DNA from 3 places in the Xanthomonas sp. NCPPB 901 genome. Region 2 is predicted to be linked to each of the others. Evidence: predicted binding sites of a transcription regulator. Region 2 holds the regulator's gene; each other region holds the start of a gene.

Region 1 (10,391 bases), 1.3 Mb from region 2:
ACGCAGCGCCTCCACCACGCAGTTGCCGTCCGGGCAGTCGCGGGTCTGTTCGTAGTGGCAGTCGTTTTCGGCCAGGTTGACGTAGTGCCAGCGCGCGCTGCGCTTGCCCAGGTCGGGATCGTGTTCGCGGAGCTGGTCGGCCCAGTTGGCGACGCCGGCCAGGGTCGGTTCGGGTTCGCCCTGCAGCAGGGTCTGGACCTGCGCGCGGGCTTGCGGGGTGAGCTGGGTGGCGGCGAGATCGGCGACCAGGCGGTGGCCCAGCGGGCCCCAGGCGAAGGCGACGGACGGCGCGGCGGCGAGGGCCGCGGCGAGCGCGGCGCAAACGAGGGAAGAGGTTTTCATGCGCGGATTCTAGCCGGCGACGACGACGCGGCCATGACCCATGCCGGGTCCGTTGCGCTGCGGCTCAGCGTGACGGGGGCAACGCTGCGGCAGCAGGTGTGCCGGCCACTCCAGGCCGCGCCCGTGGACGCGGCCCGTTACGCTGGCTCAGAAGTACATCAGGTAGGCGACGCCGTAGGTGATGGGATCGAGCTTGGCCTTGCCGAGCGTGCTGCCATCGACCTCCACGTCGCTGCGCATCCCGGTCCAGCGCGCGTCCACGCGGATCGCGCTGCGCTCGCCGACGGCGAAGTCCACGCCGGCATGCAGCGCCGGGCCGACGCTGTCCTTGAACTTCACGTCGCTGGACGAAAACGCACCCTTGCCGTCGTTGCCGAGGAAGGCGGTGTAGTTCAGGCCGACGCCGACGAACGGGGAGATGTCGCCGTTGCCGTTGAAGTGGTACTGCAGCGAGATCGTGGGCGACAGCATCCAGGCGCTGCCGATGTCGCCGCCGCGGTCCACGCCGATCTTCTGCTGGCCGACCAGGCCCTGGATCTCCACGCCGAGGTTGCCGCGGAAGAAGTATTCGTAGCTGAACGACACGGCCGGTGCGGTGTCGGCGTCGAAGCGCTGGTCGCTGCCGCGCAGCGTGCCGTTGGAGCCGCCCGGCACCATGCCGTGCAGGCCGTAGCTGGTGGTGAAGTGGCCGGCCGACTGCGCCGCGGCGGGCAGGGCGATGCTGGCGAGGGCGGCGACGGCAAGGCGACGGAACAGGCGTGGCGGCATGGGAGACCCCGGTGGACGACGAGTGGGCGGATGCGAATCCCCGTGTCGGCCCGGTGGGCACCGATCCACATCCGTGTGGCGCGTAGTCTGCCAGAGAAGCGGGGCGGACGCGCCGCGATCCGGCTGGTCGCGTGCGCGGCATGCCGCGCGGAGCCGGCACGGCCGCGGCCAGGAGGGCGCCGCCGCGACGCGCGGCGGCGGTCCTGCTGTCACCGGCGCCGCGCAGCGCGGCGGCGCCGGTGCCCGGCTCAGAACTTCATCACGTAGGCCAGGCCGTACACCAGCGGGTCGATGTGCGCGGTACCCAGGTCGCTGCCGTTGACCTTGACCTTGCTGTCGATGTCGATCCAGCGCATGTCCACGCGCAGCGCCGACCTGTCGGTGAGCGCGATGTCCACGCCGGCGTGCGCGGCCAGGCCCCAGGAGTCCTTCAGCCTGAGCTTGCTGCCGGCCAGCGCGCCGCTGGTCTTCTCGCTGAAGAACGTGGTGTAGTTGAGGCCGGCGCCGACGAACGGCGAGAGCTTGCCGGCGCTGTTGAAGTGGTATTGCAGCGACACCACCGGCGGCAGGTGCTTGGTGCTGCCGACCTTGCCCACGCCCTTGACGCTGATGTCGTGCTCGAACGGCAGCGCGGCCAGCACTTCCACGCCCAGGTCCTGGTGCACGAAGTACTCGAAGGTCACCGTCGGCCGGATGTCGCTGTCGATGCGCAGCGGCAGGGTGCCGCCGGCCAGCGTGCCGTTGTCGGACTTCGGGTTGACCTGGTGGGCGCCGAGGCCGAGGGTCCAGTCGCCTTGCGACTGCGCCAGCGCCGGCAGGGCGCACAGGGTCAGGGCGGCGGCCAGGCCGCTGAGCAGGAGGGGGGAGGTGGTACGCATGGTGGAGTCTCGGTTGGGTGTGGGCGCAGTGTCCGGCGCGCCGCCCCGCGCCGCCTTGATCCTGATCAAACCGGCGTGTCCGGCGTGGCTCGGCCGGCCTGCTAGAATGCGATTCCCCTTCCATCCGCCGCGCCAGGCGCGGCCGCAGGAGCTACTGAAATGGCAATCAAGGTCGGCATCAACGGTTTCGGTCGCATCGGGCGCAACGTGCTGCGCTCGGCAGTGCAGAATTTCGGCAGCGACATCGAGATCGTCGCCATCAACGACCTGCTCGAGCCGGATTATCTGGCCTACATGCTGCAGTACGACTCCGTGCACGGCCGCTTCGAAGGCGAGGTGTCGGTCGACGGCGGCCATCTGCTGGTCAACGGCAAGAAGATCCGCCTGACCCAGGAGCGCGATCCGGCGGCGTTGAAGTGGGGCGAGGTCGGCGTGGACGTGGTCATCGAATCCACCGGCCTGTTCCTGACCAAGGAAACCGCGCAGAAGCATCTGGACGCCGGCGCCAAGAAGGTGATCCTGTCGGCGCCGTCCAAGGACGACACGCCGATGTTCGTGTACGGCGTCAACGACAGCACCTATGCCGGCCAGGCGATCGTCTCCAACGCCAGCTGCACCACCAACTGCCTGGCGCCGCTGGCCAAGGTGATCAACGACAAGTGGGGCATCAAGCGCGGCCTGATGACCACCGTGCACGCGGCCACCGCCACCCAGAAGACCGTGGACGGCCCGAGCAACAAGGACTGGCGCGGCGGCCGCGGCATCCTCGAGAACATCATTCCGTCCAGCACCGGCGCGGCCAAGGCGGTCGGCGTGGTGATCCCGGAGTTGAACAAGAAGCTCACCGGCATGAGCTTCCGCGTGCCGACCTCGGACGTGTCGGTGGTCGACCTGACCGTGGAACTGGAGAAGCCGGCCACCTACGCCGAGATCTGCGCCGAGGTGAAGGCGCAGAGCGAAGGCGCGCTGAAGGGCATCCTCGGCTACACCGAGGACAAGGTGGTGGCCACCGATTTCCGCGGCGACGCGCGCACCTCGATCTTCGATGCCGATGCCGGCATCGCCCTGGACGGCACTTTCGTCAAGCTGGTGTCCTGGTACGACAACGAGTGGGGCTATTCCAACAAGTGCCTGGAAATGGTCAAGGTGGTGGCGAAGTAAGGCGGATTCTGCCGCCCACAAAAAAAGCGCCGCGAGGCGCTTTTTTTGTGGGTGATGAAGCGGTGCCGGGTCGCGCGTGGCGCCGGTGTCGCGCTCACTCGGCGGCGATTTGCATGTTCTCGCCGCTGCCGGTGACGGTGACCCGGCTGCCGACCGCCAGGCCGTGGATTTCGCTGCTGGCCTTGGGCACGACGACCTGCGACTTGTTGTCGAAACGGATCTTGACCATGTAGTGCGCCGCGTCGCCATTGCCTGCGATCTTGGCGCCGGCGCTTCTTCCCGCTTCGGTGCCGGCGGTCTTGGCAACGTTCTGGACCATCGGTGACGCCTCGCTCTTGATGCCTAGAATGCTGCTGGCCGTGCTGCCCAGCGCCGCGCCGAGATTGGCGAATCTCTTGGTTTTTTCTGGAACGTCATCACCCTTGTTCTCGATCGGCTCCAGTGCGGTGATGGTGCCATGGCGCGGTTCAGCGGCGAGTCCCGGCGCGGCCGCCGCCAACAGCGTCAACGCGATCGCCGACCAGGCCAGACGGGCGAGAGGTTTGTTTGCGGTCATCGGAGATTGCCTTTGTCAAAGAGGGAGAGGACGCCGGACGGCAGGCCCGGCGCTTACTTTTTCTTCGGCCGGCCCCAGCTCTTGAAGTACGGATTGCATTTGCTGCCGGCGAAGTCGTAGCGGGTGATGATGCCTTCGGCATTGGCGACGAAGGTGACTTCGCAGTGGTACTGGGTCGGCACGAAGGTGGTCTGGCTGTGCAACTCCTGCTGGAAGACCGGCGTGGGAGCGACACCGTTGCCGCCGCCGACCTGGCCGATCACGGCGCCCTGCGTCGTCCAGTAATCGGTCCGGTAATGCGCGTCGATGCCGAAGTTGTAGGTATAGGCGGTTTCGTTGGTCTCCGGGTTTTCCGAGACGTACAGGCCGCGGTCTACCGGCCACTGCAGCATCAATTCGCCGGCGTCGTGGCCGACCCAGCTGCGGGCGATTTCTTCGGGGCTGCCGAACATGTCGGCCGAGGCGAGAGGCGACGCGCCCAAGAGCGCAAAAGTGCACAGCACGGGGAGGGCGCGGGAGCGACGAAACCGATGCATTGCTGACATCCTTGGTCTAGGCGGTGCTGGGTCCATGGGCGGGCGCATGAGCGCACGCTGGCGCGAGTTCTATCACGCTCGGCTGGTGCCGACAAGCGCCCTTGCGTGCTCGCCTTCAGGGGGCGATGGAATCGCGGGCAACGACGCAGCCAATGGTGCGTCGCCGCCCGCGCGATCCCCCGTCCGCGATTGCAGACGGTGGATGGTGGTTGCCTGGAAGTTGTCCGGCAGCCGGGACCTGCATTGGAACGTGGCGCAGTCGGCGGCGCCCCCTCCGTGGTTGGTCGTGCGACAGCGTCCCTACAGCGCCTGCAGGATCAGCGAGTGCCAGCCGGTGCGGTAGGTTTCGTAGCCGGGCGAGGCGGCATGCGCGATGCAGTGCGGCCGGCCGTCCAGGTCGATCAGGATGGCGCCGCGCGGCTGCTTGAACAAGGCGTCGCGGCCGTCGAAGTCGATGCGGTCCTGCAGCATGCGCCCGGACGAGTCGGCCAGCACCTGACCCTGGGCGTCGAGGATGCAGACCCGGCTGCGGCCCCATTCGGATTCGGACAGCGGCGTGCGCTGCACGATCGTCTGCGCCAGCGCGTCCCAGCGGAACACGATGCCCAGCACGCCCAGCACGCGGCCGTCGACGCGGCCGCCATCGCGCACCGTGCATGCGTACACCAGCACCCGCTCGCCATCGACCAGGGCGCTGGCGTGCACGTCCTGAAAGCCGAAGTCCTCGCCGCTGCGGGTGCGCATCGCGTGCTCGAACCATGGCTGCGCGGAGACGTCGCTGCCGACCGAGGCGAACTGCCGTGGCCGGCCGTTGGCGCGGATGCGGCCATCGCTTCCGGCCAGGATCAGGTCGAAGTAGACCGTGTACGAATCCAGGATCTGGCCCATGCGCCGCGATGCGTAGGCCAGCGCCTCGGCATCGCTGTCGGCGCGCGCGGCCGCGACCACCGCGGCGTCGGTGGCCCACCAGCGCACGTCGCAACTGCGCTCGTAGAGGTTGCGGTCGATCAGGTCGATGTTGCTCAGGGCCAGTTCGCTGAGCCGCGTGCGGCGCACGTCGTCCTGCAGGCGGCCCAGGGTCTGCCGCATCTCCGCGCTGGTGCGTGCGGCGACCTTGTCCAGGTCCTGGGTGGCCTCGGCCACGCGCCGCGACAGCCCGTCCATTTCCTGCGCGATGACGCTGAAGCCGCGTCCGGCGGCGCCGATCCGCGCCGATTCGATGCGCGCGTTCATCGAGATCATGTGGGTGGTGCGGTTGATCGCGTCGATGCCCTGCAAGGAGCGGCGCAGCTGGCCGAGCAACTGGTCGGACAGGCCGACGACGGCGCGGATATGGTCATCGATCCCCGCTTCTGCGGGGTGGGCGGGTAGGTTCATGCATGCTGCCGGTGGGGTGGGAGGGAACAGCAGACGGACGGCGCGATAAGGGGTGTAGCGGCCGTCGGTCTACCGCCTTGAGGGCGGCGTGAAGACCGTTCGTCGGAACGTGGGGCCTTGCCCTGCCTGGCTTGCGGCCTGGCCAGTGGGCCGATGCCGGCACCGAACTCGTCTACCATCTGCGCCAGGCCCGGCGCCGCCGGGCGCCGGATGCGCGCCGCGGGCGCCGCGCCACCGCTATGGAGATGCGAGTCGAATGGAGATGTTGATCGTGCTGGTGGTGTTGGCGGTGCTGGCGGTGCCGGTGCTGTTGATCGTGGCCCTGGTCGGGCAGGCGCGCCTGCGCCAGCGGCTCGCCGCGCTGGAGGCGCGGGTGGCAGGGATGGCTGCGTCGACGGCGGCGCCCGCGACGGGGTGGGCCGGGTCCGCGGCCACCGCCGGAGAGGCCGCCACCGCCGGAGGCGAGGCCGAGGGCACGCGGACCGATGCGCCCCACGACGTCCCGCAGCCTCGCCAGGCCGTGGAGGATGCCGTCGCGCCACCGCCGTTGCCGCCGCCCTTGCCGGCGCAGCCGCAAGCGGAACGGTTCGCGGCGCTGGCGGCGACGGTCGCGCAGGCCGAGCAGCGGCAGGCGCAGGCACGCGCCGCCGAGCCGGTCGCGCCGCGCGGGCCGGATCCGGTGGAGCGGCTGCTGGGCGGGATCAAGCGCTGGTTCACCGAAGGCAACGTGCCGGTCAAGATCGGCATGCTGGTGCTGCTGGCCGGCGTCGCCGCGCTGCTGAAGTACGCCGGCGACCAGGGCTGGTTGCGCATGCCGATCGAGCTGCGCTACGCCGGCATCGCCGCCGCGTCGCTGGCCGGCCTGGCCTTCGGCTGGCGCCAGCGCACGCGCAAGCGCAGCTTCGCGCTGGCTCTGCAGGGCGGGGCGATCGGCGTGCTGCTGCTGACCGTGTTCGCCGCGTTCAAGCTGTCCGGGCTGATTCCGGCCGGCGCGGCGCTGGCGCTGAGCATCGCCCTGGTCGCGGGGATGTGCGTGCTGGCGGTGGCGCAGGAGTCGCGCACGCTGGCGGTGCTGGGCACGCTGGCCGGCTTCCTCGCGCCGCTGTGGCTGTCCACCGGCAGCGGCAACCATGTCGCGTTGTTCTCCTACTACGCGCTGCTCAACGCGGCGGTGTTCGCGATCGCCTGGTACCGGCCGTGGCGGGTGTTGAACCTGCTCGGATTCGGCTTCACCTTCGGCATCGGCACGCTGTGGGGCGTGCTGCAGTACCGGCCCGAGCAGTTCGCCAGCACCGAGCCGTTCCTGCTGCTGTTCTTCGCCTTCTACCTGCTGATCCCGATCCTGTACGCGCGGCGGCAGGCGGCGCGCGCCAACCTGATCGACGGCAGCCTGCTGTTCGGCACGCCGCTGATCGCGTTCTCGTTGCAGGCTGGGCTGCTGCGCGGCGAGGGTCTGCCGCTGGCCTTGTGCGCGCTGGGCCTGGCGGCGATCTACGCGCTGCTGGCGGCGGCGCTGATCCGGCGCGCGCGCTTCGCGCTGCTGGGGCAGGCGTATGCGGTGCTGGCGGTGGGGTTCGCCACGCTGGCGGTGCCGTTGGCGCTGTCCGCGCGTGCCACCGCCAGCGTGTTCGCGCTGGAGGGCGCGGCGCTGGTGTGGCTGGGCCTGCGCCAGCGGCGCTGGCTGCCGCAGCTCAGCGGCGCCGGGCTGCAACTGGCGGCCGCGTTCGGCTTCGCCCTGGGCCTGGACGCGGCGTCACAGGACACCCAGGCCGTGGCCAATGCCACCTGCATGAGTGCGCTGCTGCTGGCGCTGGCCGGCTTCGCCAGCGCCTGGTGCTACCGGCGTGGACGCGCCGTCCTGCCGGCGCTGGGCTACTACCTGTGGGGGCTGGCCTGGTGGTGCGGGATCGGCGTCGCCGAGATCCTGCGCTTCGTCGACGCCGACGCGCGGGCCGACGTGTTGCTGGCCTGGGCGGCGGTCAGCGGCTGGCTCGCCGCCGAAGCGCAGCGGCGCTGGCCGGCGCGCGCGCTGGCCGCGACCACGCTGGGCGCACTGGCGCTGGCGTTGCCGTTGGCGGCCTGGCAGGCCGAGGCGCACGGGCAGCCGTTCGCCGGGCACGGCGCTTGGGCCTGGGCGCTGTTCGCCGTGCTCGGCGTGCGCAGCCTGCTGTGCCTGCGCGACAGCGGTGGCGGCGTGGCGCGTGCGGCGCAGTTCGTGTGGTGGCTGGTGTGGCCGACCGCGACCACCTTGCTGTGCGCCTGGCTGGCGTTGCACGGCAGCCTGGCCGCCGGCTGGCGCTGGATGCTGCTGGTTGCGCCCTGGCTGCTGGTCGCGGCGCTGTCGCTGTGGCGCTGGACCTGGCTGGCGGCGCCATTGGGCGCGGCGTTCGCGCCGTGCCGCAGCGCGCTGCAGAGCACCTACTTCGGGCTGCTGGCGGTGGCCTGGCTGTACAGCCTGGGCCGGCCCGGCGGCAGCGCGCCGTTGCCGTGGGTGCCGGTGCTCAACCCGCTGGAACTGACGCAGCTGGCGCTGCTGGTGCTGGGCGTGCGTTGGACCCGCAGCCCGACGCTGCCGGCGCTGTTGCGTGCCTGGCGCACGCATCTGTTGGCTGGCGCCGGCTTCCTGTGGATCACCAGCGTGACCCTGCATGCGGTGCACGACTGGGCGGCGGTGCCGTGGCCCGGCGTGCTGGGCGATGGCGTGGCGCAGACCAGCCTGACCGTGGTCTGGAGCGTGCTGGGCGTGCTCGGCTGGGTGCTGGGCTCGCGGCGCGGCCAGCGCGGCCTGTGGCTGGCCGGCGCGGTGCTGATGGCGGTGGTACTGGGCAAGCTGTTGCTGGTGGACCGCGGCAATCTGGGCAATGTCGCCGGCATCGCGTCGTTCATCGCCTACGGGCTGTTGTGTACCGTGGTCGGCTATCTGGCGCCGGCGCCGCCGCGCGCCGCCGAACCGGCCGAGGAGGCCCTGCGATGATCCGACGTGCGCTGTTTCCGTTGTGGCTGGCCTGGCTGCCGTTGTGCGCGTTCGCCGCCAGCCAGCGCGACGACTATGCCCAGCAGTGGCCGCTGACCCTGCAGGACGCCGATGCCGGCGCCTATCGCGTGCAGCTCGACGATGCGGTCTACCGCAGCGCGCAGCGCGCCTCGCTGGGCGACGTGGAGGTGTTCAACGCGGCGGGCGATCCGCTGCCGGCCGCGCTGTTCGCCGCCGAACAGGCCGAGACCGCGCCGCGCCGGCAACCGTTGCCGTGGTTTGCGCTGCCGGCGGCGACCGACGGACGTGCGCCGGACCTGGAGCTGATCGCCGAACGCGACCGCGACGGCAGCGTGCGCCGGATCCAGACCCGCGTGGCCGGCGGTGGCCCCGACAGCGGCGCGGCCGGCTGGCTGGTCGATGCCAGCGCGCTGCATGCGCCGCTGCGCGCGCTGTCGTTGCAATGGGCCGCCGCCGCGCAGCCGCAGCAGGCCCGCTACCGGGTCGAAGGCAGCGACGATCTGCGCGACTGGGAGGTGCTGGTGGCGGATGCGACCCTGGTCGACCTGGCCAACCAGGGACACCGGCTGCAGCAGTTGCGCATCCCCATCGGTCGCGCGGTGCGCTATCTGCGCCTGTTGCCGCTGGCCAGCGCCAGCGCGCCGCCGCTGACCGGGGTGGAGGCCGAACTGGCGCCGGCGCCGGTCGCCGCCGACTGGCATTGGCAGCAACTGGATGCGACGAGCACCGATCCCGCGCAGCATGCCTATGCCTTCGTTTCGCCGGGGCGCTATCCGGTGACGCGCATCGACGTCGCCTTGCCCGGCAACAACGCCATCGAGTGGCGCGTGCAGAGCCGCGACAGCGCCGAGGCGCCGTGGCGGGACCGCGCCGGACCATGGCTGGCCTACCAGGTCGGTGGCGGCAGCCGCTCGCCGCCGCAGGCGCTGACCGCACCGGTGCGCGATCGCTACTGGCGGCTGCTCGCGGCGCAGGACCCTGGCCGGCAGCGCCCGGCGCTGCGCCTGGGCTACCAGCCGGAGACGCTGGTGTTCCTCGCCCAGGGCGCGCCGCCGTATGCGCTGGCCGCCGGCAGTGCGCGCACCCAGCGGGCGCAGGCGCCGTTGGCCGCCGCCTTGCAGGCCCTGCACGCCCAGCGCGGGCCGCAGTGGGCGCCGGCCACCGCCAGCCTCGGCGCCGCGCAGCCGCTGGCCGGCGCGGCGGCCTTGCAGGCGCCGCCGCCGCCGCGCGACTGGAAGACCTGGCTGCTGTGGGCGCTGCTGATCGGCGGCGCGCTGCTGGTGGTCGGGTTCGCGCTCAGCCTGCTGCGCAAACCCGGCGCCGCCGACGGCGCGGGCTGACCACGCACCCAGCCGATGGCGCGCGCACCGCGCGCCGATTTGCCGCTGTGCGGCCGACGCCGGACAATGGCGGTTTGGCCGACGCAGCGCGGCGAGCGGCCGGCGCCGCTGCACCTGGCGTTCCGATGCCGATGCCGAGACTGCACCGATGGCGCGGTTTTCCCTTTGCAACCCCACGAAAGCGAGCACTTACATGTCCATCCTGCGAATGACCGATCTCGACCTGTCCGGCAAGCGCGTGCTGATCCGGCAAGACCTGAATGTGCCGATCGACAATGGCCTGATCACCTCCGAGCAACGCATCCTGGCCTCTGTGCCGACGCTCAAGCACGCGCTGGCGCAGGGCGCGGCGGTGATGGTGACCTCGCACCTGGGCCGGCCCAAGGAAGGCGTGTGGACCCAGGAGGACTCGCTGGAGCCGGTGGCGATCCGCCTGGC
Region 2 (10,391 bases):
GCGCACGTGGCCGCCGCGCGGCTTGCCGGTGGCCTCGCGCAGCGCCGGGGCCTCGATGCCGTGGTCGATCGCGTTGCGCACCAGGTGCACCAGCGGATCGGCCAGCGCTTCGACCAGGTTGCGGTCCAGTTCGGTGTCGGCGCCGACCAGTTCCAGTTCCACTTCCTTGTTGAGCGAGCGGGCGACGTCGCGCGCCACCTTGGGGAAGCGCGAGAACACCTTGCCGACCGGCTGCATGCGCGTGCGCATGACCGCCGACTGCAGGCGCGCGGTGGCGATGTCCAGGCTGCTGACCGCACGGTCGAGTTCCTCGTCGCGCAGGCGCACGCGCAGGGTCTTGAGGCGGTTGCGCGAGAGCACCAGTTCGCCGATCAGGTTGACGATCGCGTCCAGGCGCTTGGTGTCCACGCGCACGGTCTGCTCGGGCTCGGCGGCCTTGGCCGGGGCGGCCGCGGCCTTGGGCGCGGCGCTGGGCGCGCGTGGCGCAGGCTGCAGCGCCTGCGGCGTGGCCGCCGGCGGCGCATCGCCGTGCAACTGGTCCAGCAGCGCCTCGAATTCGTCGTCGCTGATCAGGTCCGCATCGCCCGCGGCGGCGGTGGCCGGGGCTGCTGCCGGCGCCGGCGCGGCGCTCTTGGCCGGGGCCGGCGCGGCGGTGCCGTGCGCGTCGAACTGCGCGATCAGTTCCGCCGGCGCGCGCGGCGGCTCCTGGCCGTTGCCGAACGCGTCGAGCATCGACTGCAGGTAGTCCAGCGACTGCTGGGCGGCGTCGAAGTGCTGCGCCTGCAGGGTGGCCTGGCCGGCACGGGCCATGCCCAGGGTTTCCTCCGCGGCGTGGCACAGCTCGACCATGGCGGTGATCGCCAGGAAGCCGGCGCCGCCCTTGAGCGTGTGGAAGCCGCGGAACACGGCGTTGAGCTGGCCGCTGTCCTCGGGCGCCTGCTCCAGCGACACCAACTGCTCGCCGAGCCGGTCCAGGATCTCCTGGGCCTCGATGATGAAGTCGGCAGCGATGTCGTCGGGTACGGCGCTCATGGCTAGAGCCTGCCCGCGCGGTTGCAATCGGCCACGTTGGCGTGTCCGGTTGCCAGGTGGCTGCGCGCGGCGCCGCGACAGGCCGACCGCCTGTTCAAGCCGTGCGCGGCCGCCTGGGGAGCGGACACGGCAACCCGAAGGGCCGCGCTTGGGTGCGTGCGATCCTGCGTCATCATGCGGTCGTCTGTTGACATAAATTCCCTCGTTCTTTCTCGCCGTGCGCGCACCCGAGTGCGGCGTGGCCTAGTCCAATCGCCCGGGCACGCTCTAGAGTCCCAGTCCGGACAGCAGGTCGTCGGCGTCGTGCTGCGACACGCCGTGGCGATCCAGGCCGGGCAGGACCGGGCCGGCCAGGGTGCCGTCGGCCTTGCGTTCTTCCTTCGGCGGCAGACCCAGCGCGCCGAAGCCCTCGTGCACGCGGCGCACGATGCCGGCGACGCGGCGGATGATCTGCCCGGTCAGGTCCTGGAAGCTCTGCGCCAGGGCCATTTCGGTGAGGTTGTGGCGGATCTTGTCGAGGATCTCGCCCTGGTCGCCGCTGAGGCCGCCGGCGGCCAGCTGGTCGGCCAGCGCACGGCATTCCTCGGCCAGGTCCAGGGTGCGGTGGCTGGCCTGTTCGGTCATCTCCACCACGTGGTCCAGGCGCGAGCAGGCATCGTCCAGTTCGCCGGCCTCGCTGGGCACCACCGGCAGTTCGCCGAGCGCCTGCCCCAGATCGCGCGCAAGCCGGCTCAGGCCCTGCATCATCGGCCGTGTGCGCCAGGCGGCGAGGGTGTCGATCTCCCTGCGCCAGCCGGCCTCGTCGCCGTTTTCCAGCGCGTCGAGCGCGCCTTGCAGGCGTTCGATCAGGGCGGTGCGTTCGGCGGTAGCTTCCATTTAGGCGGTCGCTCCCAGGCGTTCGAAGATCTTGCCCAGCTTCTCCTGCAGCGTCTGCGCGGTGAACGGCTTGATGATGTAGCCGTTCACGCCGCACTGGGCGGCCTCGATGATCTGCTCGCGCTTGGCCTCGGCGGTGACCATCAGCACCGGCAGGTGCTTGAGCTTGTCGTCGGCGCGGATGTTGCGCAGCAGGTCGATGCCGGTCATGCCCGGCATGTTCCAGTCGGTGACCACGAACTCGAACGGCGCCGAGCGCAGCGCGACCAGGGCGCTGTTGCCGTCTTCGGCCTCGGCGGTGTTGGTGAAGCCCAGATCGCCGAGCAGATTCTTGACGATGCGTCGCATCGTCGAGAAATCGTCCACGATCAAAATCCGCATGTTCTTGTTCACCACTGACTCCTAAGGGTTCCTATTCTTCGTCTTCCAGACCGGCATCGGCGACCTCGAACGCCTTCAGGCGTCCGCGCAACCGTACCGTGGCCTGGCCATGGATCTGACACACGCGCGACTCGCTGACCCCGAGCACCGCGCCGATTTCCTTGAGGTTCAATTCCTGCTCGTAGTACAGCGACAGCACCAACTGCTCGCGTTCGGGCAACTGCGCGATGGCCTTGCCCAGCTCGCGGCCGAATTCGCTGCGCTCGAGCATCTGCTGCGGATTGGGTCCGCCCTTGGCGATGGTATCCAGTTCGCCATGGTCCTCGATGCGCGACTCCAGGCTCAGCACCTGGCCGCGGGCGGCATCTTCCATCAAACGCAGGTATTCGGGAAGCGGCATGTCCATCGCCGCGGCCACTTCGTTGGCGGCGGCGGCGCGGCCGGTGCTCTGTTCGATCTTGCGGATCGCCGAGGCGGCGTCGCGGGCGCGGCGGTGCACCGAGCGCGGCACCCAGTCGCCGCGGCGGATCTCGTCGATCATGGCGCCGCGGATGCGGATCGAGGCGTAGGTCTCGAACGAGGCGCCCTGTTCGGCGTCGTAGCTGCGCGAGGCCTCGATCAGGCCGATCATGCCGGCCTGGATCAGGTCGTCGATCTCGACGCTGGCCGGCAGCCGCGCCGCCAGGTGGTGGGCGATGCGCCGGACCAGGTCCGAGTGCTGGGCGATGTAGTCGTTGGCGCTGTTGCGCTGGACGGCGCGGTAGTGGGCGGCGGCGTTCATGCGGCCACCCCGCGCTGGATGATGCGTTCGACGAAGAACTCGACGTTGCCGCGCGGGGCGGTCGGCGCCTGCCAGCGCGCGGTGCGCCGGGCGATCTCGGCGATCGCCTGCGCCGACGGGCTGGACGGGTAGGCCTTGACCACCGGCTGCTGGCGCTGCACCGACAGGCGCAGCCAGTCGTCCTGCGGCACGCAGCCCAGGTAGTTCAGCGACACGTCGCCGAGGAACTTCTCGCAGACCCGGCTGAGCTTGTCGTACAGCAGGCGGCCTTCGTTGAGGTCGCGGACCATGTTGGCGACGATCTGCACCCGGTCCACGCCGCGCTCGCGCGAGAGGACCTTGATCAGGGCGTAGGCGTCGGTGATCGAGGCCGGCTCGTCGCAGACCACCACCACCGCGTCCTGCGCGGCCTGGCAGAAGGTCAGCACGCTGTCGGTGATGCCGGCGGCGGTGTCGACGATCATCACGTCCAGCTCGCGCTGCAGCTCGGAGAACACGTTGACCAGGCCCACGTGCTGGGCCGGCGGCAGCTCGGCCATGTAGCGGCGGCCGGAGGCGGCGGGCACCACCATCAGCCCGTTGGGCAGGTCGATCAGCACCTCTTCCAGGGTGCAGCGCCCGGCGACCAGGTCGGCCACGGTGAACTTGGGGGTCAGCCCCAGCAGCACGTCGACGTTGGCCAGGCCGAGGTCGGCGTCCAGCAGCAGGGTGCGCTTGCCCATGTCGGCCAGCGCCATGGACAGGTTGACCGAGATGTTGGTCTTGCCCACGCCGCCCTTGCCGCCGGTCACGGCGATGGTCCGCACCGGACCCAGCGGTTCGTTGCGCGTCGCCGACAGGGGAAAGGCATTGGTCAGATTGACGTAGTCACGCGACGGCATGGGTCTGCTCCGGAGTACAGGGCTTATCGGCAGCGCGCCGCAAATCTTCAAGGCGCAATACCAGGCTGGCGGCGTTGGCGCGGTGCAGGTCGTCCGGCACACGCTGTCCATCGGTCACCCAGGTGATGGGGAGGCGGTGGTCCACGACCACCGACAAGGCACTGCCGAACCGCCCGGTCTCGTCCAGCTTGGTCAGGATGACCCCCTGCGGGTCGGCGCCAGCGAACCGGCGCACCACCTCGTCCAGGTCGGAGAAATGGGCGTTGGCGGGGAGGACCAGCAAGGACCGGACCACCCGCGAGGCGCGCAGCCAGTGCAGCTGCGCGGCCAGGGCGCGGTCGCGCTGGCCCATGCCGGCGGTGTCGATCAGGACCAGCTTGTAGTCGGCCAGGCGCTCCAGCAGCAGCTGCAGCGCGGCGTCGCTGTCGGCCTCGTGCACGGCGATGCCGAGCTGGCGGCCGTAGCTGTGCAACTGTTCGCGGCCGCCGACGCGGATGGTGTCGGTGGTGACCAGGGCCACGTCGCGGGCGGCATGGCGCTCCAGGAAGCGCGAGGCCAGCTTGGCGATGGTAGTGGTCTTGCCGGCGCCGGTCGGGCCGATCAGGGCGATCACGCCGCCTTCCTCGAGCGGGTCCAGCGCGGCGATCGGCAGGCGCTTGGACAGCAGGCCCAGCATCAGTCCGCGGCCGCGGTGCAGCTCCAGGTCGGCGGGGATCTGCATGACCACGTCGCGGATGATGCCGCTGTCGAAGCCGTAGTCGTCCATCAGCTCCAGCGCCTGGGCGCGGACCGGCGAGCCGCGCAGGCGCTCGTCGGTGAGGCGGTTCATCTCGCGCTCGATCATCTGCCGCATCAGCGCCAGTTCGTCGCGCAGCTGCGTCAATTGTTCGTCGTTCTGCGGGGCGGGGAAGGTCGGCACCGCCGCCAGTGCCGCGGCCGCCGGGATTCCGGCAGCGGCCGGCGCCGGCGCGATCGGCGCGGCCGGGGCGCTTACCGGGGTCAGCGCCACCGCGGCGACGTCGTCGCGCCAGGCCGGCGCGGCCTCGGCGGCCGGCGCCGGGGTGGCGGCGAACGGGCTGGGCAGGGGTACGCTGATCGGGGCGTTGCGGAACACGTCCTCGGGAATGCTGAACTCGGCACGGGCCGGCGCTGGCGCCACCGCCGCAGCTGCAGCCGCAGCCGCAGCCGCAGCCGCAGCCTTGGCCGGCGCGGGCTGGCGCGCGGCGGCGGCCGGGGCGGCCGCGCCCGGCATGGCCGAGGCGGCCAGCGCCGCCGGCTGGGTCAGCGGCCGTGCGGCGGCGGCGGGCGCGGCATTGCCGCGGCGTTCGCTGATCGCGGCCATCATCGCCATCGCCGGGCTGGCCGCGGCGCTGTCGCCGCGTGCGGCACGCGGGGCGGCCGCGGCCGGGGCCTGCGCCGCCGCGGCGGCGCGCGGCGCCTCGTCCGGGCGCACCGCATCCAGCGCCCGCTGCACCAGGGCTTCGTCGTAGTTGCTGGCGGCGACGATCTCGATGCCCTCGTCGGTGCGCCGGTTGGACAGGATCACCGCATCCGGCCCGTGCTCGTCGCGCACCATCCGGAAGGCGGTGCGCATGTCGGGGGCGACAAAGCGTTTGATCTTCATGGGTGGAAGCCGGGAATGGAGAACGGGGAATGGGGAATGGACGCGCTGCCGGTGCCGATACGTGGCGGGCCGCGGTGCCGTGTCTGGGTTGTGGTGATCGTGTTCATTGCTCTCTCCGCTTCCGGGACAGGGGGACGATTCCCCATTCCCTGTTCCCGATTCCCGTCATCTCAACTGATCGTGCCCACCAGCTTCAGCCGCTTGTCTTCCGGCACTTCGCTGTAGGACAGGACCGACAGCGCGGGGACGCTGTGGCGGACCAGGCGGGCGAGGGCGGCGCGGACCTGCGCCGGCACCAGCACCACGGCCGGTTCGTTGCGCGCTTCCTGCTTGCTCACGCAGTCCGCCAGACTTTGGTGCAAGCGTTCGGCCAGTCCGGGTTCCAGCGCCGCGCCGTTGCCCTGGGTGGAGTCTTGCAAGACACGTTCCAATTGCGGGGCCAGGGTGAACACCGGCAGTTCCGGGGCCATGCCGGCGATCTCCTGGACGATGAAACGGCCCAGGGCGTTGCGCACCGCGGCGGTGAGCGCGCCGGGTTCCTGACTCTGCGGGGCGTGTTCGACCAGGGCTTCGACGATCTTGCGCAGCTGCCGCACCGGGATCTTCTCGATCAGCAGGTTCTGCAGCACGCGCACCACCACCGACAGCGGCAGCGCCTTGGGGGTGAGGTCCTCGACCAGCTTGGGGGCGCTCTTGGCCAGGGTGGCCAGCAGCTGCTGCACTTCCTCGTGGCCGAGCAGTTCCGGGGCGTGCTCGCGGATCAGGTGCGAGAGGTGGGTGGCGATCACCGTGGCCGGGTCGACCACGGTGTAGCCCATGGTCTCGGCCTGGGCGCGCAGGTGCGGCTGGATCCAGATCGCGTCCAGGCCGAATGCCGGGTCCTTGCCGGGAATGCCGTCGATCTTGCCGAGGGCGCCGCCCGGGTCCAGCGCCAGTTCGCGGTCCGGATGGATGTCGGCGGTGGCCACGGGGACTCCGTGCACCAGCAGGCGGTAGGCGTTGGCCGGCAGTTCCAGGTTGTCGCGGATATGCACCGGCGGCACCAGGAAGCCGATGTCCTGGGTCAGCTTGCGGCGCACGCCCTTGATCCGCGCCATCAGCTCGCCGCCCTGGGCCTTGTCCACCAGCGGGATCAGCCGGTAGCCGACTTCCAGGCCCAGCGGGTCGATCGGGCGCAGTTCGTCCCAGCCCAGTTCGGCGTTGGCCTGGGCCGCGGCTGCGGCCTGTGGCGCCGCTTCGGCGGCGGCCGGCGGCGGCTGCAGGCTGCGCTTCCACATCTTCCAGGCCAGTAGGCCCAGGATCAGCGCCAGCGTCAAGAAAGCGACGTTGGGCATGCCCGGGATCAGGCCGACCAGGCCCATGATCGCCGCGGCCACCGCCAGCGCCTTATGCTGGCCGAACACCTGGCCCATCATCGAGGCGCCCATGTCCTGCGAGCGCGAGGCGCGGGTGACCAGCATCGCCACCGCCGAGGACACCAGCAGCGCCGGCAACTGCGCGACCAGGCCGTCGCCGATCGACAGCAGGGTGTAGGTGGAGGCCGCCTGAGCGAACGGCATGCCGTGTTGTAGCACGCCGACCGCCATGCCGCCGATCAGGTTGATGAACAGGATCAGGATGCCGGCGATGGCGTCGCCGCGGATGAACTTGCTGGCGCCGTCCATCGAGCCGTAGAAGTCCGCTTCCTCGCGCACTTCCTCGCGGCGGGCCTTGGCTTCCTCGCGGGTCAGCAGGCCGGCGTTGAGGTCGGCGTCGATCGCCATCTGCTTGCCGGGCATGGCGTCGAGGATGAAGCGCGCGGTCACTTCCGACACGCGCCCGGCGCCCTTGGTGATGACCACGAAGTTGATGATGGTCAGGATCGCGAACACGACGATGCCGACCGCGTAGTTGCCGCCGATCACGAATTCGCCGAAGGCCTCGATGACCTTGCCGGCGGCGCCGTGGCCGTCCTGGCCGTTGATCAGGATCACGCGGGTGGAGGCCACGTTCAGCGCCAGGCGCAGCATCGTGGTCATCAGCAGCACGATCGGGAAGATGCTGAACTCCAGCGGCCGCTTCACGTACACCACCGCCAGCAGCACCATCAGCGAGATGGCGATGTTGAAGGTGAACAGAGCGTCCAGCACCGGGGCGGCCAGCGGCACCACCACCATCGCCAGCATCAGCAGCACGATCACCGGGGCGCCCAGCCCGTGCTTGATCATGTCCATCACTTTGCGCGTGTTCATCTGCGCGGCCGGCTGGCTCATGGCTGGCTCCCCGGGGCGAATTCATCCACCTCCAGCGGCGGCAACGGCGGCATCGGCCCGCTGCGCCAGGCGCGCAGCTGGTAGACGTACGAGAGGACCTGCGCCACCGCCGAATACAGTCTCACGGGAATTTCCTTGCCGAGTTGGCCTTCCCTATACAAGGCGCGTGCCAAAGGCGGCGCCGAGATCACCGCCACCCGGTGCTGCTCGCCGACCTCGCGGATGCGGAAGGCGATCTCGTCCACGCCCTTGGCGACCACGGTGGGCGCGCGCATGCGCCCGCTCTCGTACTTCAGCGCCACCGCGTAGTGGGTGGGGTTGACCACCACCACGTCGGCCTTGGGCACCGCTTCCATCATCCGCCGCTGCGACATCTGCATCTGCATCTGGCGGATGCGGCCCTTGACCTCGGGGCTGCCGTCGCTTTCCTTCATTTCCCGGCGCACTTCCTCCCGGGTCATCTTCAACTTGCGGATGTAATTCCACTTCTGATAGGGCGCGTCGATCGCGGCCAGCAGCGCCAGCGCGCCGGCGGTGTACAGCAGCAGCCGCAGGGTGAAGCCCAGGCCGTGGCCGATCGCCTGCTCCAGCGGCTGCAGCAGCAAGCCGCGCAGGAAGTCGACGCTCCCCCACAGGCACAGCACCGCGGCGCCGCCGACGAAGCCCATGCGCAGGATCGACTTCAGCAGTTCGGCCAGGGCCTCGGCACCGTACATCCTGCTCAGCCCGGCCATCGGATTGAGACGGTCGAACTTGGGGATCAGCGCCTGGCCGGAGAAGCGCAGGGTGCCCATCAGCACCGGTGCGGCAAAGCTGGCCGCCAGGCAGATGCCGACCAGCGGCAGCACCACCCAGAGCAGGTTCAGCAGCAGGTCGCCGAAATGGCCGAACATGGCCTCCGGATGCTGGCGCATCGACAGGTCCGGGCGCAGCGCCTGCTTCAGCCAGGCCACGGCGCCGGCGGTCAGCGAGGTGGACAGGCCCATCAGGGCGAAGACGCCGGCGCTGAACACCGCGGCTGTCGCCAGCTCGCGCGAATGCGGGACATTGCCCTGTTCGCGGGCTTCGCGCAGGCGTTTGTCTGTGGGCTGTTCTGTGCGCTCTGCGCCTTCTTCGCTCTCGGACATCGGGGGATGCGCTCGGCCAGGATCGACCCTACGCGCTGCAAGGACCGTGCCGGTCCGTGCCGCGCTTGCCCCGGCGCTGCCGGGGGGCGCCTCCGACCGCGGCGGCGGCTAGGCCGGCTGCAGCTCCACCCGGTCGCGGCCCAGGTGCTTGGCCTGGTACAGCGCCGCGTCGGCCCGCGCCAGCAGGTGCTGCAGCGGCTCGCCGGGCTGGTACCAGGCCACGCCGATCGAGGCGGTGATCGCCAGCTGCCGCTCGCCGATGCGCAGCGGCTGGCCGGCGATGGTGGCGCGCAGGGCCTGCAGCCGATCGCCGCAGCTCGGCGGCAACCCCGGCAGCACCGCCAGCAGCTCCTCGCCGCCGTAGCGGCCGACCAGGTCGGCGTCGCGCAGGTTGGCATTCAGGCGCCGCGCCACCTCGATCAGCACCGCATCGCCGACCAGATGGCCGTGTTCGTCGTTGATCCGCTTGAAGTGGTCCAGGTCGATCATCGCCACCGCCAGCGGGATCTGGTCCGCCCCGCAGCGGCGCATCTGCGCCGCCAGCGCCTCGAGGATGCCGGCGCGGTTGAGCAGGCCGGTGAGGGCGTCGTGCGAGGCCTTCACCGCCAGTGCGGCGCGGGCGATCTCCAGTTCGCGCTTGTCGTGCTCCAGTTCCTCGGTGCGCCGCGCCACCAGATCGGCCAGTTCGCGCTGGCGCTGGTACAGGCGACGTTCGCGCCAATGCAGCAGCGCCACCGCCAGGCCGCCGCCGAGCAGCAGGTACAGCGCCAGCATCGGCTGGCTGCGCCACCACACCGGCGCCACCGAGAACGCCACCCGCAGCGGGGCCGAGGCGCGGCGCCGGTAGGCATCCAGCAACTGGATCTCCAGCACGTAGCTGCCCGGCGCCAGCGGCGGTTGCTCGAACTCGAAATTGGGCGTGTGCAGCCAGCGGGTATGCGCGCCCTCGAAGCGGTAGCGGAAGCTGATGCGGTTGCGTTCGTCGTACAGGTCCGGGGCCCCGACCGCGATGTGCAACGGATCTTCGCTCCAGCGCAGGCGCGCGCCCGCGGCGATGGGCACGCCGCCGCGGCTGAACTCCTGCAGCGCCAGCCGCGGCGCCTGCGTCGGAAACAGCCGCGCCGGGTCCAGCAGGTGGGTGACGCCGCGGCTGCTGCCGAGCCACACCGAGCCGTCGTTGTCCTCCAGGAAAGCCGATTCGGACATGTCGTTCCAGAGCAGGCCCTGCGCCTGGGTCAGCCGCGACCAGGCGCGTCCGTCGTACACGTCCACACCCTGGTTGTGGCAGATCCAGATCCAGCCGTTGCGGGTGCGGCGCAGGCTGTAGAGCTGCAGGTCGCTCAATTGCGCATCGGCCGGCTGCAGGTGCAGGGTGTCGCCATCGAGCCGGCCTTGCCAGACGCCAGGGCCGTACAGGCTGGCCCAGGCCTGGCCGTC
Region 3 (10,391 bases), 570 kb from region 2:
CGCATTGAACTCCCACCGTGTCGCCATGCTCCGCGTCACCAAGCTCACCGATTACGCCACCGTCGTGCTGACCGTGCTCGCCGCGCGTCCGAACGAGGTGTTGAGCGCGACCGAACTGGCCGAACAGGCCGGGCTGGAGCCGCCCACGGTCAGCAAGCTGCTCAAGCCGCTGGCCCAGGCCGGCCTGGTCGAGGGCCTGCGCGGCGTGCGCGGCGGCTACCGGCTGGCGCGCCCGGCCGACGCCATCACCCTGATCCAGATCGTCGAGGCGATGGAAGGCCCGCTGGCGATCACCGAATGCAGCCACCACGGCAGCCAGTGCAGCATCGCCCAGACCTGCGGCGTGCGCTCCAACTGGCGGCTGATCAACGACGTGGTCGCCGACGCGCTGCGCGGCGTGACCCTGGCGCAGATGCTCCACCCCCTCCCCCCTTCCGGCGATCCCAAGCGGCGCTCCATCGCCGTGCGGTTCGCGACCACCTGACCTGTAGGCAGCCCCATGGCCACCGAAAACGCTGAAATCCTGGAACGGCTGGGACGTCGCTACGACGCCGGCTTCATCACCGACATCGAATCCGATTCGTTCCTGCCCGGCCTCAACGAGGACGTCGTGCGCGCCCTGTCCGTGAAGAAGGACGAGCCGGAATGGATGACCGAATGGCGCCTGGCCGCCTACCGGCACTGGCTGAAGATGCCGATGCCGCACTGGGCCAAGCTGGACATCGCGCCGATCGACTTCCAGGCGCTGAGCTACTACTCCGCGCCCAAGGGGCCCAAGTACGCCTCGCTGGACGAAGTGCCGAAGGAACTGCTGGACACCTACGACAAGCTCGGCGTGCCGCTGCACGAGCGCGCCAAGCTGGCCGGCGTGGCGGTGGACGCGGTGTTCGACTCGGTCTCGGTCGGCACCACCTTCCGCAAGGAACTGGCCGAGAAGGGCGTGATCTTCTGCTCGATGTCCGAGGCGATCAAGGAGCACCCGGAACTGGTCAAGCAGTACCTGGGCAGCGTGGTGCCGGTCGGCGATAACTTCTTCGCCGCGCTGAACTCGGCGGTGTTCTCCGACGGCAGCTTCGTGTTCATTCCCAAGGGCGTGCGCTGCCCGATGGAGCTGAGCACCTATTTCCGCATCAACGCCGGCCACACCGGCCAGTTCGAGCGCACCCTGATCGTGTGCGAGGACCAGGCCTACGTGTCCTACCTGGAAGGCTGCACCGCGCCGATGCGCGACGAGAACCAGCTGCACGCGGCGGTGGTCGAGCTGGTGGCGCTGGAAGACGCCGAGATCAAGTATTCCACCGTGCAGAACTGGTACCCCGGCGACGAGGAAGGCCGCGGCGGCATCTACAACTTCGTGACCAAGCGCGGTGAGTGCCGCGGCGCGCGCAGCAAGATCACCTGGACCCAGGTCGAGACCGGCTCGGCGATCACCTGGAAGTATCCCTCGTGCGTGCTGCTGGGCGACGACTCGGTGGGCGAGTTCCACTCGGTGGCGCTGACCCATCACCGCCAGCAGGCCGACACCGGCACCAAGATGATCCACATCGGCAAGCGCACCAAGAGCAAGATCGTCAGCAAGGGCATCAGCGCCGGCCGCGGGCAGAACACCTACCGCGGCCTGGTCAAGGTGGAGCGCAGCGCCGAGGGCGCGCGCAACTACACCCAGTGCGACTCGCTGCTGATCGGCAAGCAGTGCGGCGCGCACACCTTCCCGTACATCGAGGTGCGCCACCCCACCGCGACCGTCGAGCACGAGGCCACCACCTCCAAGATCAGCGACGATCAACTGTTCTATTGCCGCGCCCGCGGCATCGACCAGGAGAACGCGGTGTCGATGATCGTCGACGGCTTCTGCAAGCAGGTGTTCCGCGAACTGCCGATGGAGTTCGCGGTGGAAGCCAAGAAGCTGCTGGAAGTGTCGCTGGAAGGCTCGGTCGGCTGACGCCTGCGAAGCCGGGAATCGGGAATGGAGAATCGGGAATCGGTTCTCTTCCCGCATCTTTCCGCTGCACCTCTACCTGCTCTTCCCTATTCCCCATTCTCGACTCCCGATTCCCAATATCATGCTGACCATAGACAACCTCCACGCCTCCGTCGCCGGCAAGGACATCCTCAAGGGCCTCTCGCTGCAAGTGAAGCCCGGCGAAGTGCACGCCATCATGGGCCCCAACGGCGCCGGCAAGTCCACCCTGGGCAACGTGCTGGCCGGCCGCGACGGCTACACCGTGACCGACGGCAGCGTGCGCTTCGAGGGCGCCGACCTGCTCGAGCTGGAACCGGAGGAACGCGCCGCCGCCGGCCTGTTCCTGGCCTTCCAGTACCCGGTGGAAATCCCCGGCGTGAACAACACCTACTTCCTGCGCGCCGCGCTCAATGCGCAGCGCAAGGCGCGCGGCGAGGCCGAGCTGGATTCGATGCAGTTCCTCAAGCTGGTCCGGCAGAAGCTGGCGGTGCTGCACCTGAAGGACGAGCTGCTGCATCGCGGCGTCAACGAGGGCTTCTCCGGCGGCGAGAAGAAGCGCAACGAGATCTTCCAGCTGGCGGTGCTGGAGCCGAAGCTGGCGATCCTCGACGAGACCGACAGCGGCCTGGACATCGACGCGCTCAAGACCGTGGCCGAAGGCGTCAACGCGCTGCGCTCGCCGGAGCGCGCGTTCGTGGTGATCACCCACTACCAGCGCCTGCTCGACTACATCAAGCCGGACGTGGTGCACGTGCTGGCCGACGGCCGCATCGTGCAGACCGGCGGCCCCGAACTGGCGCTGGAGCTGGAAGCGCACGGCTATGCTTGGCTGAAGGAGCGCGTGGCGCCCGAGGCGGCGCTGCAATGAGCGCCCTGCTCGACTCGCTGGCCGCCGCGTTCCATGGCGATGGCGCGCGCCGCGCGCCGCTGGAGCAGGCGCTGCGCGACGGCCTGCCCGGCCCGCGCAGCGAAGCCTGGAAATACACCTCGCTGCGCGCGCTGGAACGGCGCAGCTTCGCGCCCGCGCCGCAGGCCGCCGCGCCGGTGGACGCGGCGCTGCTCGACGGCATCCCGGCGCCGCGCCTGGTGTTCGTCAACGGCCGCGCCAGCGACGCGCTGTCGGACCTGTCCGGCCTGCCGGCCGGGGTGGAGCTGCAGCGCCTGTCGACCATCCTGCGCAGCGGCGACGATGCCATGCGCTTCCTCGGCCGCCGCTTCGAACGCAGCGACGAGGTGTTCGCCCGGCTCAACGCCGCCCTCGCCGACGAAGGCAGCGTGCTGCGGGTGGACGCCGGCGTGCGCGTGGAGCAGCCGTTGCACCTGGTGTTCGTCTCCACCGCCGCCGGGGCTGACCTGGCCTGGCACCACCGGCACCTGATCGAACTGCGCCAGGACGCGGCGCTGGCGCTGGTCGAGCATCACCTGCATGCCGGCGACGCCGCGCACCTGAGCAACAGCCTGGCGCACGTGCACCTGGCCGCCGGCGCGCAGCTGACCCACGCCCGCGTGCAGGACGACGCGGCCGGCGTCACCGCGCTGCTGCGCACCGACGCGGTGCTGGCGCGCGACGCGCAGTACCGGCGCGTGGACCTGGAACTGGGCGGCGCGCTGGCCCGGCACGAACTGAACGTGCGCCTGGAGGGCGACAACGCCCGGCTGGTCGCCAACGGCGTGCTGCTCGGCAACGGCCGGCGCCAGCTCGACACCCGCCTGGGCATCGAACACATCGCCCGCGACACCGCCTGCGAACTGCTGTGGCGCGGCGTCGCCACCGGGCGCAGCCGCGTGGCCTTCCATGGCGGCATCCACATCCGCCACGGTGCCGACGGCACCGACGCGGCGCTGTCGAACAAGAACCTGCTGCTGTCCGCCGACGCCGAGATCGATACCCAGCCGGTGCTGGTGATCGACGCCGACGAGGTCAAGGCCGCGCACGGCGCCACCGTCGGCCAGCTCGACGCCAATGCGCTGTTCTACCTGCGCTCGCGCGGCCTGCCGCAGGAGCGCGCGCAGCAGTTGCTGACCGCCGCGTTCTGCCGCGAGCCGCTGCGCGCGCTGGCGCCGGCGCAAGCCGAGTTCCTGCTGGCGCGGCTGGAGCGGGCGCTGAGCGCCGCAGGCGTGGCATGAACGGGCCCGCCACGCACGCCGCCACGCCGCTGGCGCCGGACTGGGACGCGGTCCGGCGCGACTTCCCGCTGCTGCTGCGCGAGGTGCACGGCAAGCCGCTGGTGTATTTCGACAACGCTAACACCGGGCAGAAGCCGCTGCAGGTCATCGCCGCGACCGATGCCTTCTACCGCCGCCACAACGCCAACGTCAGCCGCGCGGTGCACGCGCTCGGCAGCGAGGCCACCGAGGCCTATGAAGGCGCGCGGACCCGGCTGGCGCAGTTCCTCAACGTGCGCGCCGACGAACTGGTGCTGTGCAGCGGCGCCACCTTCGCGCTGAACCTGGTGGCGTACTCGTGGGCACTGCCGCGACTGCGCGCCGGCGACACCATCCTGGTGTCGCGCATGGAGCATCACGCCAACATCGTGCCGTGGCAACTGGTCGCGCAGCGCACCGGCGCCACCATCAAGGTGGCCGAGATCACCGCCGACGGCGCGCTGGACCTGGACGCGCTGCGCGCGGCGATGACCGCCGACGTCAAGCTGCTGGCCCTGACGCATGTCTCCAACGTGCTGGGCACGGTCAACCCGGTCCGCGAGATCTGCCGCGAGGCGCGCAAGCGCGGCATCGTCAGCGTCATCGACGGCTCGCAGGCCGCGCCGCACCGGCCGCTGGACGTGGCCGCGATCGGCTGCGATTTCTACGCCATCACCGGCCACAAGATGTGCGGCCCGACCGGCACCGGCGCGCTGTGGGCGCGGCGCGAGCACCTGCAGGCGATGCCGCCGTTCCTGGGCGGCGGCGAGATGATCAAGGAAGTCAGCTTCGACGGCACCGTGTTCAACGACCCGCCGCACAAGTTCGAGGCCGGCACCCCGAACATCGCCGGCTTCGTCGGCCTCGGCGCGGCGGTGGACTACCTGCAGACGCTCGGCCTGCAGCACGTGGAAGCGCGCGAGGCCGAACTGCTGGCCCACCTCACCGAGGAGCTGCAGCGGATCGACGGCCTGCGCCTGTTCGGCACCGCACCGGGCAAGGCCGCGGTGGTCTCGTTCCTGATCGAGGGCGCGCATGCCCACGACCTGGCCACCCTGCTCGACCTGGAAGGCGTGGCGGTGCGTTCCGGCCAGCACTGCGCGCATCCGCTGCTGCAGTTCTACGGCGTCGCCGCCACCTGCCGCGCCTCGCTGGCGTTCTACAACACGCACGAGGAAATCGAGCGCTTCGTGGCGGCCTTGCGCAAGGTGCGGACGCTGTTGGCGTGATTGGAGCCGGGAATCGGGAGTAGGGAATCGGGAATCGGGAATCGGCAAAGCACTGCACGTGCGGACTTCGCCTGGCAGAAGTGGTGCTCAAGGCGCCCTTCCCGCCTTGAGCGCGCGCATCTCGATTCCCGAGTCTCCATTCCCCATTCCCTGCGGCACGCCCTAAAATCGCGCCATGCACACCCTGACCTTCCGCACCGCCACCGTCGAGGACATCGACGCCATCGCCGCCCTGGTCACCTCGGCCTATCGCGGCGACAGCAGCCGCGCTGGCTGGACCACCGAAGCCGACCTGCTCGACGGCAACCGCATCGACCGCGAGGTGTTGCGCGCGGACATCCTGCGCCCGCGCAGCCTGGTGCTGCTGGCCGAACGCGACGGCGTGCTGATCGCCTGCGCGCACGTCGCCGACGAGGACGGTGCCGGCTACTTCGGCATGTTCTCGGTGCAGCCGCAGGCGCAGGGTGGCGGCCTGGGCAAGACCGTGCTGGCCGAGGCCGAGCGCATCGCCTGGCAGGAATGGCGGTTGCCGCTGATGCGAATGACGGTGATCGACCTGCGCGACGAACTGATCGCCTTCTACGAGCGCCGCGGCTATCGCCGCACCGGGATCAAGAAGCCGTTCCCCTACGGCGATGCGCGCTTCGGCCTGCCCCGCCGCGACGACCTGCGCTTCGAAGTGCTGGAAAAGCCGCTGGGCGGTGCCGCATGAGCGAGACCTGGACCTTCGTCTGCGCCGACGGCGCACTGCTGCCCGGCGAAATGAAGACGGTGTGGGACGAGGTGACCGCCACGCCGATCGTGGTGTTCAACTTCGACGGTCAGTTCTATGCGCTGGAAGACCGCTGCAGCCACGAGGACTACGAGCTGTCGCCCGGCACCTTCGACGCCGCCGCCGGCAGCATCGAATGCGTGCTGCATGGCGCCCGCTTCGATGTGCGCGACGGCCGCGCACTGTGCGCGCCGGCCTATGGCCCGGTGCCGAAATTTCCGGTGAAGTCAGAACACGGCGGGCTGTGGACCCGCGACGACCGCGACTGAGACCGCGCGTTTTCATCGCGCCACCGGCGTCGACCGCGCCTCTCGGCGGGTCGCCCGGTGCGCTTCTCTGCCTCTATGGCCCCCTGCGCTGCGCTCGTCGGGGCCCAGCGCCGTGCGCGTCCGCAAGGCCACAACTGGGATGGAAAGACCATCTCAATCGATCCAATTAAAGATCTCAATCAACTGGCCGCTAACGGAGAGACGAGGTAGACGAATATGCACTTCCGTCACGATTGCATGAAATATTCGTTGCATTTCGTATCAATCAGTGCCGCGACCGTCCCCTGGTACTCCCATTCCTCTTGCTAGGACCAGAGCATGACCGCTCTTCTGCATCGCTACAACGTCTCACGACGTCTCTCCTTCGCCTTCGGCCTGCTCATCCTGCTGTCCTGTGGGCTGGTGGTGGGTGGTCTGCTCACCCTCTCGCAAGCGCGCAGCCAGCTGGATACTGTCGCCCGCCGCACGGTTTCCACCATCGTCTACACCAACGAAATGCTCGACGCCAGTTCGGACATCGGCATCCAGTTGCGCAACATCGTGCTGCCGACCACGCAGGAAGAGAACATCGCCTTCGCCAAGATCATGGTGAAGGAACTGCGCCGCTATCGCGAGTACTGCGACAAGCTGTTCGCCATCCCCACTACCAGCCCGCGCGATCGCGCCCTGCGCGAGCAGATCAACCGGACCTACGCGCAGGCGACCGAGCTCAACCAGCAGGTGCTGGACTTGGGGCTGACCTACAAGTCCGACGATGCGATGAAGGTGCTGCTGTACCAGGCGGCGCCGGCCACCCAGCGCTGGCGCGAAGCGATCGGCGGCTATGCGGTCTGGCAGCGCAACAACGGCGAACAGGCCTATGCCACCGCCACCGCGGCAATGGACCGCGGCCGCATCCTGCTCATCACCGGCGGCGTGGCGGTGGTGCTGGTCAGCAGCCTGCTGGCGTGGATGATCACCCGCAGCCTCACCGTGCCGCTGGCCCGCGCCACCCGCGCCGCCGAGGCCATCGCCGATGGGCGCCTGGACAACGACGTGGCTACCGACGCGCGCGACGAACCCGGCCGCCTGCTGCTGGCGATGGGCCGCATGCAGACCCAGTTGCAGCGCTTCTCCCACGAGACCGCGTTGATGATCGAACTGCACGCGGACAAGGACATGAGCCACCGCATGCCGCAGGACTTCCCGGGCGTGTACGGCGAGCTGAGCAAGGGCATCAACACCATGATGTTCGAGCACCTGGACGCCTTTGTCGACGCCATCGGCGTGCTCAACGAATACGCCAACGGCGACCTGCGCCGCGACGCACAGCGCCTGCCCGGCAGCCGCGCGGTGCTGCACGAATCGATGGATGCGGCCAAGGCCAGCCTGCTGGCGATCAACACCGAGATCAAGCGCCTGGCCGCGGCCGCCGCGGCCGGCGATTTCAGCGCCCGCGGCGATGCCGGCCGCTTCCAGCACGACTTCCGGCTGATGGTGCAGGACCTCAACGCGATGATGGAGGTCAGCGATCGCAACCTGGGCAAGCTGTCGTCCCTGCTGCAGTCCATCGCCTCCGGCGACCTGACCGCGCGCATGCACGGCGACTTCCAGGGCGTGTTCGCGCAGATGCGCGACGACGCCAACGCCACCGCCGACCAGTTGACCGGCATCGTCGGCCGCATCCAGACAGCGGCGGTCAGCATCAACGCCGCCGCCACCGAGATCGCCACCGGCAACGACGACCTGTCGCGCCGCACCGAGCAGCAGGCCGCCAGCCTGGAAGAAACCGCCGCCTCGATGGAGGAACTGACCTCCACCGTGCGCCAGAACGCCGAGCACGCGCGCCAGGCCAACCAGTTGGCCGTCGGTGCCGCCTCGGTGGCCTCGCAGGGCGGCAGCGTGGTCGGCCAGGTGGTCGAGACCATGAGCGGGATCGAAGCCTCGTCGAAGAAGATCGCCGACATCATCAGCGTCATCGACGGCATCGCCTTCCAGACCAATATCCTGGCCTTGAACGCGGCGGTGGAAGCCGCGCGTGCGGGCGACCAGGGCCGTGGTTTTGCGGTCGTCGCCACCGAAGTGCGGACATTGGCGCAGCGCTCGGCCAATGCCGCCAAGGAGATCAAGACGCTGATCGACGACTCGGTCGGCCGCGTTGCCGAGGGTTCCGCCCTGGTCGACCAGGCCGGCAAGACCATGCAGGAGATCGTGGGTTCGGTGCAGCGCGTCACCGACATCATGGGCGAGATCTCCGCGGCCTCGCAGGAACAGACGGCCGGCATCGAGCAGGTCAACCAGACCGTGACCCAGATGGACGAAGCCACCCAGCAGAATGCGGCGCTGGTGGAAGAAGCCACGGCCGCGGCACGGTCGATGGAAGACCAGGCCGGGCAACTGGCCCAGGCGGTGGCGCTGTTCAAGATCGACACGGGCCACGCGGCGCCGGGCGTGACCCGCAGCGTCGCCGCGGCGCGCACCCAGGCGCCCGCCGCCGAAGTGCTCGCCCCCGCGGCCTGAGCCCGGCCTCGGCATGGCCTGCGACGCGCACGATCGGCGCGTCGCAGGCCATGCGCGCGGCATGCGCCGGCATCGGACACCTGGCGGCGCCGGAGCCGGCTGCGGCACACTGTGCGCCTCCCCCTTGCGAGCGCGCCCATGAAGATCGTCGAAGTCCGCCACCCGCTGGTGCAACACAAGATCGGCCTGTTGCGCGACGCGGCGCTGAGCACCAAGGGCTTCCGCGAGCTGGTCACCGAACTGGGCACCCTGCTCGGCTACGAGGCCACTGCCGACCTGGAGACCGAGACCCACACGATGGACGGCTGGGCCGGCCCGACCCAGGTGCAGCGCATCGCCGGCGCCAAGATCACCCTGGTGCCGATCCTGCGCGCCGGACTGGGCATGCTGCCCGGCGTGCTGGCGTTGATTCCCGCGGCGCGGGTCAGCGTGGTCGGCCTGCAGCGCGACGAGGAGACGCTGCAACCGGTGCCCTACTTCGAACGCCTCACCGGCCGCCTGGAAGAGCGCGATGCGCTGATCCTGGACCCGATGCTGGCCACCGGCGGCACCCTCATCGCCACCGTGGACATGCTCAAGCGCGCCGGCGCGCGGCGGATCAAGGGCATCTTCCTGGTCGCCGCCCCGGAAGGCCTGCAGGCGCTGGAAGCGGCGCATCCGGACGTGGAGGTCTACACCGCCGCGATCGACGAACGGCTCAACGACAAGGGCTACATCCTGCCGGGCCTGGGCGACGCCGGCGACCGCATCTTCGGCACCCGCCTGGGGTGAGCGGCGCCATCGCGCCGGCGGTGGCTCAGCGCTGCAGGTTCTGCAGCGCCGCGCTCACGTACACCAGCGGCGCGTTCCAGTTGATCGCCACTTCGTTGGTGGCGTAGCTGCATTCCTTGTCCAGGTACGACAGTGCTGGCAGCTTCGACACGTAGGCGTGCTTGCAGGCCTCGGCATCTTGCTGGCCCGGCTGCGGGCCGCCGACCAGCAGGCCGGGGACCGGCGTGGCCACGCCGTCGGCGATGGAGATGCGATGGTGGATGTGCATCGGCGAGCGCGCGCCGATGCCGGTGACGAAGGACATGCCCAGCGGATTGCGGCCGAGCACGTAGTCCAGCTGCGACTGCGCGGCCTGCAGGTATTCGGGCTTGCGCTGCAACTGGTAGGCCTGCAGCAGCATCATCGCCTGGTTCATCGCGGTGCCGTTGCTGCCCCAGTGGAAGTCGGCCTCGCGCATCGTCACCCGCCAGGCCGACCCCTGCCAGACCTGCACCAGGTGATCGGCCAGGCCCTCGATCTCGCTGGCGATGCGCGCCTGGTCGGCGCGCGGGGTCAAGCGCGCGCGGTGCTGCGCCAGCGACATCCAGGCCAGTCCGCCGACCTGGCGCCAGTCCGGCACGCTGGCCGGCACGTCGCGCGCCATCGCCGCCGCATAGAACGCGTCGTCGGCGGTGGCCAGGTACAGCTCGGTCGCGGCCCAGGCGAATTCGTCGTCGAACTGGTTGTCCCCGTAGGTGCCGGTG

The links. The regulator FliA, encoded in region 2, starts transcription of late flagellar genes. The targets are predictions, from matches to a motif close to TAAAGTTTNNCNNNCNNNGGCCGATAA.
Region 1: AC1PME_RS05275 (methyl-accepting chemotaxis protein) is a predicted target of FliA. The motif match lies at 5,673-5,699, and genes of this name have one in related genera.
Region 3: AC1PME_RS13345 (methyl-accepting chemotaxis protein) is a predicted target of FliA. The motif match lies at 6,546-6,572, and genes of this name have one in related genera.

What each region holds. Positions count from the first base shown of each region.
Region 1 covers NZ_CM161511.1:1,266,358-1,276,748, forward strand. Annotated here, with positions in the region: gene AC1PME_RS05245 (S1/P1 nuclease) at 1-342, opposite strand, end outside; gene AC1PME_RS05250 (OmpW/AlkL family protein) at 490-1,110, opposite strand; gene AC1PME_RS05255 (OmpW/AlkL family protein) at 1,359-1,988, opposite strand; gene gap (type I glyceraldehyde-3-phosphate dehydrogenase) at 2,148-3,149, shown strand; gene AC1PME_RS05265 (hypothetical protein) at 3,244-3,705, opposite strand; gene AC1PME_RS05270 (hypothetical protein) at 3,759-4,241, opposite strand; gene AC1PME_RS05275 (methyl-accepting chemotaxis protein) at 4,542-5,618, opposite strand; gene AC1PME_RS05280 (DUF2339 domain-containing protein) at 5,875-8,592, shown strand; gene AC1PME_RS05285 (DUF3999 domain-containing protein) at 8,589-9,953, shown strand; gene AC1PME_RS05290 (phosphoglycerate kinase) at 10,147-10,391, shown strand, end outside.
Region 2 covers NZ_CM161511.1:2,602,650-2,613,040, reverse strand. Annotated here, with positions in the region: gene AC1PME_RS10955 (chemotaxis protein CheA) at 1-1,032, opposite strand, end outside; gene AC1PME_RS10950 (protein phosphatase CheZ) at 1,300-1,908, opposite strand; gene cheY (chemotaxis response regulator CheY) at 1,909-2,301, opposite strand; gene AC1PME_RS10940 (RNA polymerase sigma factor FliA) at 2,321-3,070, opposite strand; gene AC1PME_RS10935 (MinD/ParA family ATP-binding protein) at 3,067-3,951, opposite strand; gene flhF (flagellar biosynthesis GTPase FlhF) at 3,938-5,575, opposite strand; gene flhA (flagellar biosynthesis protein FlhA) at 5,746-7,806, opposite strand; gene flhB (flagellar biosynthesis protein FlhB) at 7,824-8,954, opposite strand; gene AC1PME_RS10915 (ligand-binding sensor domain-containing diguanylate cyclase) at 9,063-10,391, opposite strand, start outside.
Region 3 covers NZ_CM161511.1:3,173,290-3,183,680, forward strand. Annotated here, with positions in the region: gene AC1PME_RS13310 (SUF system Fe-S cluster assembly regulator) at 26-484, shown strand; gene sufB (Fe-S cluster assembly protein SufB) at 500-1,942, shown strand; gene sufC (Fe-S cluster assembly ATPase SufC) at 2,064-2,831, shown strand; gene sufD (Fe-S cluster assembly protein SufD) at 2,828-4,090, shown strand; gene AC1PME_RS13330 (cysteine desulfurase) at 4,087-5,337, shown strand; gene AC1PME_RS13335 (GNAT family N-acetyltransferase) at 5,513-6,049, shown strand; gene AC1PME_RS13340 (non-heme iron oxygenase ferredoxin subunit) at 6,046-6,378, shown strand; gene AC1PME_RS13345 (methyl-accepting chemotaxis protein) at 6,697-8,877, shown strand; gene upp (uracil phosphoribosyltransferase) at 9,016-9,648, shown strand; gene AC1PME_RS13355 (glycoside hydrolase family 9 protein) at 9,674-10,391, opposite strand, start outside.